Regions from separate parts of the Sodalis sp. RH16 genome, predicted to be linked through region 2. Evidence: predicted binding sites of a transcription regulator. Region 2 holds the regulator's gene; each other region holds the start of a gene.

Region 1 (3,143 bases), 2.9 Mb from region 2:
CGGTTTTTCAGCGGCTGGAAGCTGATATTCTTCCGTTTCGGATCCACCAGCGTCGGATCCAGGAGGGCGATTTCATCCGCGGTCAGGCTAAACGAGAGGTGGGGGAAAAAAAGTATTTTTCCCTCTTCCAGCGCTTCCAGGGCGAAAGGCGCATCTTGTCCGTCCGCGTCCCACCGTTCATGGGTAAACGTGGTTACGGCGTGCTCAAAGACAATTTTATTATCTGACATATCATGTCCTTGCTATTGCTATATAACCGTCATACTTGGTTATCAACTCTCTCACGATATTCTGGAGCAATACAATATCAGTATTAAACGAAGCTTAAATACAATAAAACTATATTTCAAACGCCAGAATGTAATGATCCATGAACGTTAATGTATTTCTCCCGGAATAATAGGCATAACGAATTGAGATCGAACCGGCGGGGGATCCACCTGAATATAAATCAGCTGTTTTATTGATGTATTTCCATCCGGCGGCCGGGAGAGGGTATTTTTTGCTGTGTTGAAACTGTGTCCTGAATCACACATTAAATGGCGCTTTCCGCCGCCGCCGGCAGGTTCGCGCCCAGTGAAGAGGACCATGCGACGCCGACCTGTCCGTGGACCAGGCGATTATCGATGCGCAATAAGAGAATATTGGGAGTTGCCATGATGTTTCTCCTTGCCGTTAAGACTGACCGTATCCCGTCTTCGCATCCGTGGGGAAAAACAGGCAGGATGGATGCAAAGAAGGGACACAGGGATTGTGCACGGAGAAGGTTGCCGCGTTGCGTCATGAAGTATGACGGTATGATGCCGCAGGTCCAATTGCGCCATTTTATCGCTCAACCCCACCGGCAGCGACGGATCCGCCAGCCATGGCGGCAACAGCGACCCGAGCGGGTAGTCGCCGAACTCAATACGTTGGCGAATACCCCGGCAATATGCAGATAAAGCGGCGCGGGGATCCTCCGCGGCATAAATGCCGACGACCTTGCCCAGGGGATGGCGCTGGGCTTTCAGCTCGGCCGCCATATCCAGGTCATAGCGGAGTATCTCCTCGTCTGGTGAAAGATACACTATCACCGCGACCGGCTGGTTCACTATCAGTTTGGGGCCGTGGCGAAACGATAGGCTGCTGTGATCGTCGGCGACCTGCAGGCCGTTACACATCTCCAGCAGTTTAAGGCTGGCGTCGGCGGCAATGTATCGCAACGAAGCGGAGCCCAGGCTCACCACCAGCGGTGCATCGGCCTCGGCCAGCTGCATGACCCGGTCCGCCTGATGACTGAAAAAGGATTGGGCGCCATGGCGATATACCGTCAGCGCGCGTTCCGCTAACGCCCACTGATCCGGCCGGAAGATCAACAGTAAATACCACAAGGGCAGCGTGAATTCCGCCGTGGCGGCGAACACTGCGCCTGTTTCACCGGAAAATCCGCGATCGTTATCACGGCGCAGTCCGATGCGCATAAGGGTTTGCAGATTTTCGCGGCCGCTCCCCTGGCGGTTTTGCCCCGGAACGCTTTGTGATAAGCATCACCTTTTACTGGACAGGCGGCGCAATAAATATTCCTTCCCGGACTGTTTTTTATCCATCCCGACATATTAAAAAACCGGCGGCCCCCGGATAATATCGCCAGGTTTCAGATTCACGCAGGAAATAGCAATGAATGAAATTTCAAAGAAATTACATTCAATAAAATAATTATCTCTACTTTTCATAATTAAATAACCTTACATTTAAAACTGGAGTTTTAATCCCATGCACGATTTGCATTTGGCTTGGTATGGCGCCATATTGGGTCTGTTTATTGCCATATTTTTAATATTAAGAAAAATCAATCCCGTCTATGCCCTGTTTTTTGGCGCCATTGCCGGCGCCATTATCGGCGGCGCTGATTTACAGCAAACCATCAACGTGCTTATATCAGGCACCCAAAGCATTATGGGTACGGTAATCAGGGTATTGGCGGCAGGGATCCTGGCGGGGGTCATGATGGAATCCGGCGCCGCAAATACCATTGCCCGGGAAATAGTCCGCCGGATGGGCGAAGGTAAAGCCATTTTTGCCTTGGCGCTTGCCACCATGGTTATTACCGCCGTAGGGGTATTTATTCCCGTGGCGGTGCTGATTGTGGCGCCCATTGCCCTTTCGGTGGGCAACAGGATGGGATTATCCAAAACCGCTTTATTATTGGCGTTATCCGGCGGCGGCAAAGCGGGCAATATTATTTCCCCCAACCCTAATACCATCGCGGCGGCCAATGGTTTTCATCTTGGCTTAAGCGATGTCATGATTGCCGGTTTTATTCCGGCCATCGGCGGATTAATTGTCACCGTATTGCTGGCTTCGCTGATTAAGCATAAGGGACAAATGGTCTCGGATGCGGAAGCCGATACCGATACCCGCGCGCAGGTCAGCGGTCCGTCGCTGGGAAAATCCATCGTCGCTCCCGCCGTGGCGGTGATATTGCTGATGATCAACCCCCTGGGTTCCATTTTGCATATCAGCGCATTAAGCGCATTCAAACTTGACGCGATGTATGTGCTGCCTATCGCGGGCATTGTCGGTATGGTGGCCATGGGGCAAAGCGGGAAAATCATTCAATACACCACCTCCGGCATTGAAAAAATGACCGCTACCGTGCTGATACTTATCGGCGCCGGCGCCATAGCCGGATTAATCGGCGCGTCCACTCTTTCCGAGCAGGTGATTGCCCTGATAAACGCGGCGGGCATCTCGGGCACCTTCCTCGCCCCGATATCGGGCATCCTGATGGCCGCCGCCACCGCATCAACCTCCACCGGCGTTATTCTCGCCACCGGCACGTTCGGCTCCACCCTTATCCATATGGGGATTCCGGCCCTGGCCTCGGCGGTCATGATGCACACCGGCGCCACGGTAATCGATTCCCTGCCGCAGGGCAATTATTTCCACGTCACCGCCAACAGCATGTTTATGTCCATCAGGCAACGTATCGGCCTGATTCCTTATGAAGCGCTGGTGGGGGGCACCATGACCATTATCGCCACGCTGCTTTATGGCTTTATTCTGTAATTGTATGAAGGTAAGCATTATGACCCACATGAAATTCGTCCTGGCGCCGGATTCCTTTAAAGAGAGCATGACCGCCAAACAGGTTTGCGTGGCGA
Region 2 (3,143 bases):
CCGTTACCGGCTCCAGCGGCGCCGGCACCACCACCACCAGTCTGGCTTTCCGTAAAATTTTTCACCAGTTGAATATTCACGCCGCCGAGCTGGAAGGGGACAGTTTCCACCATTTTACCCGTCCGGAAATGGACATGGCCATTCGCAAGGCCCGCGATCTCGGGCGACATATCAGCTATTTCGGGCCGGAAGCCAATGACTTCGGCCTATTGGAACACACCTTCCTGCAGTATGGGCTCACCGGCCACGGCAAAGCGCGAAAATATCTGCACACCTATGACGAAGCCGTTCCCTACAATCAGATTCCCGGCACCTTTACTCCCTGGCAGCCGCTGCCGGAGCCGACGGATGTGCTGTTTTACGAGGGGCTGCACGGCGGGGTGGTTACCGACCACCATAATGTGGCGCAGCATGTGGATCTCCTGGTGGGTGTAGTACCCATCGTCAACCTGGAATGGATACAAAAGCTGGTGCGCGATACCAGCGAACGCGGACACTCCCGGGAAGCGGTGATGGATTCCGTGGTGCGATCGATGGAAGACTATATCAGCTACATCACACCGCAATTTTCCCGTACCCATATCAATTTTCAACGGGTTCCCACGGTGGACACGTCCAACCCCTTTGCCGCCAAGGCCATCCCTTCGCTGGACGAAAGCTTTGTGGTAATTCACTTTCGCGGCCTGGATCATATCGACTTCCCCTATCTGCTGGCGATGCTGCAGGGGTCGTTTATTTCCAATATCAATACGCTGGTGGTACCGGGAGGGAAAATGGGGCTGGCGATGGAACTGATCATGGGACCATTGGTAAAGCAGCTGCTGGAAGGCAAACGCATTGAATAAACCGGGCGCGGCCGGAGCGTCGCGCCCGCGGTAACGCATCCGTCATTCAGGACGGCAAACGCACTTCAAAACTATGGGTAACGTTCACGGATTTGCCGAGCATCAAAGACACCGAGCAATACTTTTCCGCTGACAGCTCCACCGCCCTTTCGACGATTTTGTCGGTGAGCCCCGTGCCGGAAACTATAAAATGTAAATTAATATGGGTAAATAACCTCGGCGCTTCGTCGCGGCGTTCAGAGGTCAGCTTGACTTCGCAATCACGCACATCCTGACGCCCTTTTTGCAGAATCGATACCACGTCGATGGCGCTGCACCCCCCAGCCGCCATAAGTACCATTTCCATTGGGCTGGGCGCTTTTTCCCCTGCGTTGCCATCCATCAAAATCTGGTGGCCGGAGGCGGATTCACCTATAAAAGACAGACCTTCGACCCATTTTACTCGTGCTTGCATTATGATGACTCCAGATAAAAAGTTTTTCCTGCACCCTACATTTTTATTGGAAAGGTGGCAATGTTACCTAACATACTTCATGCTGATGCAAGACAACAGAAGACACTGCTTCAAACCTATGCTAAAAACAAGGCTGGATCGACCTCATGATAATGAAAGGGCAAGAGAGCGATCGGAACATCACTAAAACCAGACCCTAATAAGTTCCCTAACGTCGCTCCGTTTACAACGGAGATGGATCGATAAAACAGCGCCGTAATAGGGAATACGATGTCCTGAACAAGGACAGCGATGACAAAAGAGGATAACAGCGAATGGTTCTCGGCAAACCGCAAACAGACCCGACTCTCGAATGGTTCCTGTCTCATTGCCATATTCACAAGTATCCATCGAAGAGTACGCTAATACATCAAGGCGAAAAAGCTGAAACACTTTACTACATCGTCAAAGGCGCCGTCGCGGTGCTGATAAAAGATGAAGAAGGTAAAGAGATGATCTTGTCCTACCTTAACCAGGGGGATTTTATCGGGGAATTGGGCTTATTCGAAGAAGGCCAGGAGCGCAGCGCCTGGGTTCGTGCGAAAACCGCTTGTGAAGTGGCTGAAATTTCTTATAAAAAATTCCGGCAACTGATTCAGGTGAATCCGGATATCCTGATGCGTCTGTCGGCGCAGATGGCCAGCCGCTTGCAGGTCACCTCGGAAAAAGTCGGTAATCTGGCGTTTCTCGACGTCACGGGACGTATCGCGCAAACCTTGCTTAATCTGGCGAAACAACCCGACGCCATGACCCACCCCGACGGCATGCAAATCAAGATTACCCGCCAGGAAATCGGCCAGATTGTCGGCTGTTCCCGTGAAACGGTGGGCCGTATTCTGAAAATGCTGGAAGATCAAAATCTCATCTCCGCACACGGCAAGACCATTGTCGTTTACGGTACGCGTTAAACGTTAATCAAACAGGCGTGGTACTCTGTGCCACGCCTGCTTGTTGGCAGCATGTGGCGTCGACTGATCTATCACCCCGAAGTCAACTATGCCTTGCGGCAAACCATCGTGCTTTGCCTGCCGGTGGCGATAGGGCTATTGTTCGGCAGCCTGCAGAACGGCCTGCTGTTCTCCCTGGTGCCCGCCTGTTGCAACATCGCCGGCCTGGATACCCTGCATAAACGCTTTTTTAAACGCCTGGCCATCGGCGGTACGCTGTTCGCCGTCAGCAGCGTACTGATCCAGTGGCTGCTCTTTGTACACGTACCCTTGCCCTTTATCATGGTGGGCCTGGCGCTGGTGCTGGGCGTCACCGGTGAAATCAGTCCGTTGCACGGGCGGTTATTACCCGCCTCCCTTATCGCCGCCATTTTTACCCTCGGCCTGACCGGCAACGCCCCGGTGTGGATCCCGCCGCTGCTGTATATCGCCGGTACCGCCTGGTACGGGCTGTTTACCGGCCTGTGGTTCCGATGGCTTAAAGAGCAGCCGATGCGGGAAACCCTCAGCCTGCTCTATAGAGAGCTCGCGGATTATATCGAGGCGAAATACAGCCTGCTGACCCAGCATACCGACCCGGAAACCGCCCTGCCGCCGCTGTTTGCCCGGCAGCAGCGGGTGATTGATCTGATTGCGCAAATTTACCAGCAGCTGCATATGCTGTCGGCCAACCATCAGCTTCAGTACAAACGTCTGCTGCGGACATTTCAGGTGGCTCTGGACCTGCAAGAGCATATCGCCGTCAGTTTGCATCAGCCGGACGAAGTGCAGAAGCTGGTGGAGCAGAGTCACGCTGAAGCGGTGATCCGCTATAATGCCCAATTGATTGCCGCCCGGCTGCGGGTGGTAGCGGACGAT
Region 3 (3,143 bases), 2.8 Mb from region 2:
GGGCGTTATCAGCGGCTTCGATATGACGGTTGAAGCGGCGCTGACCAAACTGCACTATTTGCTCAGCCAATCGCTCCCGGCCGATGAGATACGGCACATCATGCAACAGGATTTGCGCGGCGAGCTGACCGGCGATGATATAAGCGGAGAAACAGCATGAAACAGGCTTTGCTGCTGATTGATTTGCAAAATGACTTTTGCCCGGGCGGCGCTCTGGCGGTTACCGATGGCGATAAAGTCATTGCGGTGGCGAATCGAGCCATAGCGTTCTGCCGCCGGGAAGACATACCGGTCGTGGCATCACTGGACTGGCATCCGTCAAATCACGGCAGCTTTGCCGTGAACTCCGGCGGACGGGTGGGTGAAATCGGGCTGCTGGATGGTCTGTCCCAGGTATGGTGGCCGGTGCATTGCGTACAGGATACCACCGGGGCGCAGTTGCATCCCGAACTGGATGCAGAAGGCATCCGCCGCCGCATCTATAAAGGCCGTCAGGCCGGCATCGACAGCTACAGCGCTTTTTACGATAACGGTCATCGAGCCCAAACCGAGCTGCACGCCTATCTGCAGGCCCAAGGAATCCATAGCCTCTCCATCATGGGCCTGGCGACGGATTATTGCGTGAATTATACCGTGCTGGACGCCCTCTCGCTGGGCTACGCCGTGGATGTTATCTTAGACGGCTGCAGGGGCGTGGACCTTCATCCCGGCGACAGCGCCAGGGCATTGGAAGAGATGCAGCGCCTCGGAGCGGGACTTATCACCCTGGCAGAGTTCACCGCCGGATGCTGAAGGCCGGGTGGTAGACATCTGCGGTGCCGAATCGCTGCGATACCCGTCCCTGCCCGCGCCGAATCGCTATCTATGCAGGCATGCCCTAACCGCGTTTATCCGGCTTGAACCGATACAAAAGCAGGCCCGCGCCTCATTAATCCGGCTTGGCTCGAAAAATCTCCGGCGGCTCGCCGGTGAATTCCGCCAGCAGTTCCCGCTTGCTTTTCATTACAATGCTGCCGTCGGTACCGATGCTCATATGCTCCGGCCGGTGATTGTTTCTGGCCTGCCAAAGCATGACTATTTGCAGGCAATGCTCTTTTTGTTCTTCGGTAAGGCGAACGCCGTCAGGCCATTTTCCCAACTCCACCGCCGTTAACAGCCTCTGGTAGATTTCCGGGGTCAGGGTTGCCATTAGCGCGTCGACATCCATGAATTTCTCCTTAGGGGAATATCTGCAACATGAATAATTAGCTGAATCGTTAAAGCGATAAACATGACAGAGTGTCAGCCGCTGATCTCTTCGCCATTGTCCTGGTCTTTGAAACGCAGGGAGGCGGAATTCACGCAAAAGCGGGCACCGGTAGGCTGCGGTCCGTCAGGGAAAACATGTCCCAAATGGGCATCGCAGGCGCCGCAACGGATCTCTACCCGGTGCATGCCGTGGGAGTCGTCATCCAGATAGCGGATGGCGGTATCGCTTACCGGCTCATAAAAACTCGGCCAGCCGCAGCCGGAGTCATATTTGCTTGCAGAATAAAACAGCGGCGCATTGCACACCAGGCAATGGTACTGCCCGGTCCGCTTGTTCTCCAGTAATTTACCGCTGTAGGGCGGCTCGGTGCCCCGCTGCTGCGTGACATACCGCTGCATTTCGGTCAATGAGTCCGTAGGCGGTCGTATCGATTCGTCGTTAGCCATAAGTGCGATTCCCGGACGGTTAATGGAATAAAGCAGGTCAAAACCGGCTCATTATAACAAATAATTAACAACATCGGAGACATTTTTAGCTTAAACTAGGGAACGAGAAACAACGTGAGCGGTAAGTGTGATGAACATCACATTTAACTGCCAGGTGCAGTTTTAATTGAGGTCGAACGACCTCATATTATTCGTAGCTGAGCAGGCAGCGGAACGAACGATTAACGTTCGAATGGTATTGTCGGGTTTGATTTGTAGCAACTATTGACACGATTCCGCTTGACGCTGCGTGAGGTTTTTGTAAATTTACAAGCAACCTTTTATTCACTAACAAATAGCTGGTGGAATATATGACTATCAAAGTAGGTATCAACGGTTTTGGCCGTATCGGCCGCATTGTTTTCCGTGCTGCGCAGGAACGTGACGATGTGGAAATCGTCGGAATCAACGACCTGTTAGATGCTGACTACATGGCTTACATGCTGAAGTATGATTCAACCCACGGCCGTTTCAACGGCACCGTGGAAGTCCAGAATGGCCATCTGGTTGTTAACGGTAAAACTATCCGTGTTACCGCAGAGAAAGATCCGGCTAACCTGAAATGGGGCGAAATCGGCGTCGACGTAGTCGCAGAAGCCACCGGTATCTTCCTCACCGACGAAACCGCTCGCAAGCATATCACCGCCGGCGCAAAGAAAGTGGTGTTGACCGGTCCTTCCAAGGACAATACCCCGATGTTCGTCATGGGCGTCAACCACAAGTCCTATGACGGCCAGGATATCGTTTCCAACGCCTCATGTACTACCAACTGCCTGGCCCCGCTGGCTAAAGTGCTGAACGACAAATTCGGCATCGTCGAAGCCCTGATGACTACGGTCCATGCCACCACCGCTACCCAGAAAACCGTTGACGGCCCGTCCCACAAAGACTGGCGCGGCGGCCGCGGCGCATCCCAGAACATTATTCCGTCCTCTACCGGCGCGGCTAAAGCAGTGGGTAAAGTTATCCCTGAGCTGAACGGTAAACTGACCGGTATGTCATTCCGTGTTCCGACGCCGAACGTGTCCGTAGTGGATTTGACCGCTCGCATCGAAAAAAGCGCAACGTATGAAGAAATCTGCGCCGCGATGAAAGAAGCGTCCGAAGGCGAACTGAAAGGCATCCTGGGCTATACTACCGATGACGTCGTCTCTACCGATTTCAACGGTGAAAAACTGACTTCCGTATTTGATGCCAAAGCCGGTATTGCTTTGAACAAGAACTTTGTCAAACTGATATCCTGGTACGATAACGAAACCGGTTACTCCAATAAAGTGCTGGATCTGATTTCCCATATCGCCAAGAAATAATTGCCGATAGCAAATATGTAGGGGGCGACAGCGATGTCGCCCTTTTTATTTGATCCGTTTCCTCATTTCAATAGGGCCCGAAAATGTACGACACTCTTT
Region 4 (3,143 bases), 2.0 Mb from region 2:
TTCAATATCGACATACCCTTATCCTGCACCAGATAAATCGGGAACCAGGTAAGGAAAAACCAGGTAATGCTATTAATAAAATATTGTCCGAAGAACACACCCAGCATCATGCGATCGGTGAGCATCTGCTTGATATAATTCCACTTCGGGCCGTCCCGGCTGATAGAACCGGGGGCATCCATATCCACCACCGCGCCGCCGGCCGCCATATAATCCAATTCGGCGCGGGACACGCTGGGATGCTTATTGGGATTATGAAGATATTTCACCCAGGCGATGGTGAGGATAAAGCCAATCACGCCCATGACGGTAAAGACATGCATCCAGCCCAGGGCATAGGTTAACCAGCCCAGTAGCGGTGAAAAAATCGCCAGGGAAAAATACTGTGCAGAGTTGAAGATGGCCGAGGCGGTGCCGCGCTCTTTGGTGGGAAACCAGGCGGCGACGATGCGGGCATTGGCGGGAAATGACGGCGCTTCGGCAAAACCCAGCATAAAGCGCAGCACAAACAGCGTGAACGCCCCGTAGGCCAGGGGAAACCAGCCGACAAATCCCTGCAGCAGCGTAAACAGCGACCAGAAAAAGAGGCTGTAGGTGTAGACCCGCTTGGAACCGAAACGGTCCAGCAGCCAGCCGCCGGGAATTTGCATTACCAGGTAGGCCCAGCCGAAAGCGGAAAATATCTCGCCCATCTGGCCGGGATCAAGCCCGAGATCCTTGGCAACGCTGGTGCCGGCGATGGACAGGGTGGCCCGGTCGGCATAGTTGACGGCGGTCACCAGGAAAATGATCAATAAAATAACGTAACGAACGTGAGATGTTGTTTTATGGGTAGCCAGAGGTGTAGTGCTCATAGAATATGCTCTCATCAAGGGAGTCTATTTAAGAATGCAAAAATCAGGGTGATAATATTTTTGCGCTACGCGTCTATATATGAAGTTGATATTTTTCACTCAGTGATTTTATATTGTGCTGCTTTTACCGCAGCGCCAAATCCATTCCTTTTTCCTTTCATTACAAAGGCAATGCTAGTATAAAAACAGCAGCACAAAATGGCATTATGCATCCGCCCAAGTATTTAACGTTAAAACTCAATTTTTTTAGGCAAAAACATGACAAAACCCGTGCCGTATCACGTTATTGGCGACAGGTTTTTTTTAACGCGGGGAATAGCGACCAGCATCACTTTATGTATGTCATTAGCACTATAATTAGCGCATTTACACGCTAAAAATAGTTCAGTTGCACAATGCAAAACCCTACTAAAACCGCTTATACTATCGTTACACCCATACCGTTAGCGTTGATGCTCTGCTATTTCGAGGTTATGACCCTCAAGTAGTATTTACGGAGACATTTATGTCATCAATTATCACCCACAATGTCGACAACGCATTGTATATTAAAGTTCACGATACCGATAATGTTGCTATTATCGTGAACAATAACGGTCTGCCGGCCGGTACTAAATTTCCTGATGGGCTGGAGCTTGTCGAGCATATTCCCCAAGGACATAAAGTCGCATTACATGATATTGCCAAAGGCGGTAATATTGTTCGATATGGAGAAATCATCGGCTATGCCGTACGGGATATTAAACAGGGCAGCTGGATAGACGAATCCCTGGTGGTATTGCCCGAGGCGCCGCCCCTTGAATCACTGCCCCTGGCCACCAAAGTGCCGGCCCCGTTGCCGCCGTTGGAAGGGTATACCTTTGAAGGCTATCGCAACCCGGACGGCAGCGTCGGCACCAAAAATCTGCTCGGCATTACCACCAGCGTCCATTGTGTGGCGGGAGTGGTGGAGTTCGTGGTCAAGCTTATTGAACGGGATCTGCTGCCGAAATATCCCAATGTGGACGGCGTGGTGGGGTTGAACCATTTGTACGGCTGCGGAGTGGCCATCAATGCCCCCGCCGCGGTGGTGCCGATTCGCACCATTCACAATATCGCGCTGAATCCCAATTTCGGCGGCGAAATCATGATAGTCGGCCTGGGCTGCGAAAAGCTGCAGCCGGAACGCCTGTTGACCGGCACCGAGGATGAAATTCCCATCGCGGTTGAGAGCGCGGGCGTCAGTATCACGCGGTTGCAGGATGAAAAGCACGTCGGCTTTAAATCCATGGTGGATGATATTTTGCAGGTGGCGGAAGAGCATCTGAAACGCCTGAATGCCCGCAAGCGCGAAACCTGCCCCGCTTCTGATCTCGTGATCGGCATGCAGTGCGGCGGCAGCGACGCGTTTTCCGGCGTTACCGCCAATCCGGCGGTGGGTTTCGCCTCGGATCTGCTGGTACGCTGCGGCGCTACGGTGATGTTTTCCGAAGTCACTGAGGTACGCGATGCCATCCATCTGCTGACCCCGCGCGCCGCCGATGAGCATGTAGGCCGCCGGCTGCTTGAGGAAATGGCCTGGTACGACAATTATCTGAGCAACGGCCAAACCGACCGTAGCGCCAACCCCTCCCCAGGCAACAAGAGAGGCGGACTGGCAAACGTGGTGGAAAAGGCCCTGGGCTCCATCGCCAAATCCGGTACCAGCGCCATTGTCGAAGTGCTGTCCCCCGGCCAGCGCCCCACTAAACGCGGGCTGATATTCGCCGCCACCCCGGCCAGCGATTTTATCTGCGGCACGCAGCAGCTGGCGTCGGGCATTACCGTCCAGGTATTCACCACCGGCCGCGGCACCCCTTACGGCCTGGCGGCGATACCGGTAATTAAAATGGCCACCCGCAATGCCCTGGCGGATCGCTGGTACGATTTGATGGATATCAACGCCGGTACCATCGCCACCGGCGAAGCCACCATCGAAGACGTGGGCTGGCAGCTGTTCAACTTTATTCTGGACATCGCCAGCGGCCGCAAAAAAACCTGGTCCGATCAATGGGGCATCCATAACGCCCTGTCGGTATTCAACCCGGCGCCGGTGACCTGATAAACCATTAAACAGAGGCCGGGATTACCCGGCCTTTTTGTTTTTATGCCAATGCCGGACTACCGCACCAGCGCCGGGCGTTTATTATCAAATGTCCAGTTGGGAATCAGGTATTGCATGGCGGCGGCATCGTCCCGCGCCCCCAGGCCGTGTTGTTGATAAAGCGCGTTGCCTTCCATTACCCGAGCCATATCCAGCTCAATGCCCAG

The links. The regulator CRP, encoded in region 2, controls carbon source genes, mostly activating them, when cyclic AMP is high. The targets are predictions, from matches to a motif close to ATGTGANNNNNNTCACAT.
Region 1: the regulator CRP is predicted to act here: its motif matches at 1,515-1,532, upstream of ACL2XJ_RS25545 (GntP family permease).
Region 3: the regulator CRP is predicted to act here: its motif matches at 1,821-1,838, upstream of msrB (peptide-methionine (R)-S-oxide reductase MsrB).
Region 4: the regulator CRP is predicted to act here: its motif matches at 1,171-1,188, upstream of garD (galactarate dehydratase).

The regions. Positions count from the first base shown of each region.
Region 1 covers NZ_CP178737.1:5,567,245-5,570,387, reverse strand. The annotation lists gene ACL2XJ_RS25560 (Kdo hydroxylase family protein) at 1-230, opposite strand, end outside; partial or broken gene ACL2XJ_RS25555 (PTS sugar transporter subunit IIB) at 539-658, opposite strand; gene ACL2XJ_RS25550 (hypothetical protein) at 621-1,460, opposite strand; gene ACL2XJ_RS25545 (GntP family permease) at 1,753-3,048, shown strand; gene ACL2XJ_RS25540 (glycerate kinase) at 3,077-3,143, shown strand, end outside.
Region 2 covers NZ_CP178737.1:2,281,179-2,284,321, reverse strand. The annotation lists gene ACL2XJ_RS10385 (phosphoribulokinase) at 1-845, shown strand, start outside; gene ACL2XJ_RS10380 (OsmC family protein) at 892-1,299, opposite strand; gene crp (cAMP-activated global transcriptional regulator CRP) at 1,614-2,246, shown strand; gene ACL2XJ_RS10370 (YccS/YhfK family putative transporter) at 2,298-3,143, shown strand, end outside.
Region 3 covers NZ_CP178737.1:5,033,319-5,036,461, forward strand. The annotation lists gene ansA (asparaginase) at 1-160, shown strand, start outside; gene pncA (bifunctional nicotinamidase/pyrazinamidase) at 157-792, shown strand; gene ACL2XJ_RS22930 (YeaC family protein) at 929-1,207, opposite strand; gene msrB (peptide-methionine (R)-S-oxide reductase MsrB) at 1,282-1,695, opposite strand; gene gapA (glyceraldehyde-3-phosphate dehydrogenase) at 2,046-3,044, shown strand; gene ACL2XJ_RS22945 (D-hexose-6-phosphate mutarotase) at 3,128-3,143, shown strand, end outside.
Region 4 covers NZ_CP178737.1:312,260-315,402, forward strand. The annotation lists gene ACL2XJ_RS01490 (MFS transporter) at 1-854, opposite strand, end outside; gene garD (galactarate dehydratase) at 1,360-2,934, shown strand; gene gudD (glucarate dehydratase) at 2,994-3,143, opposite strand, start outside.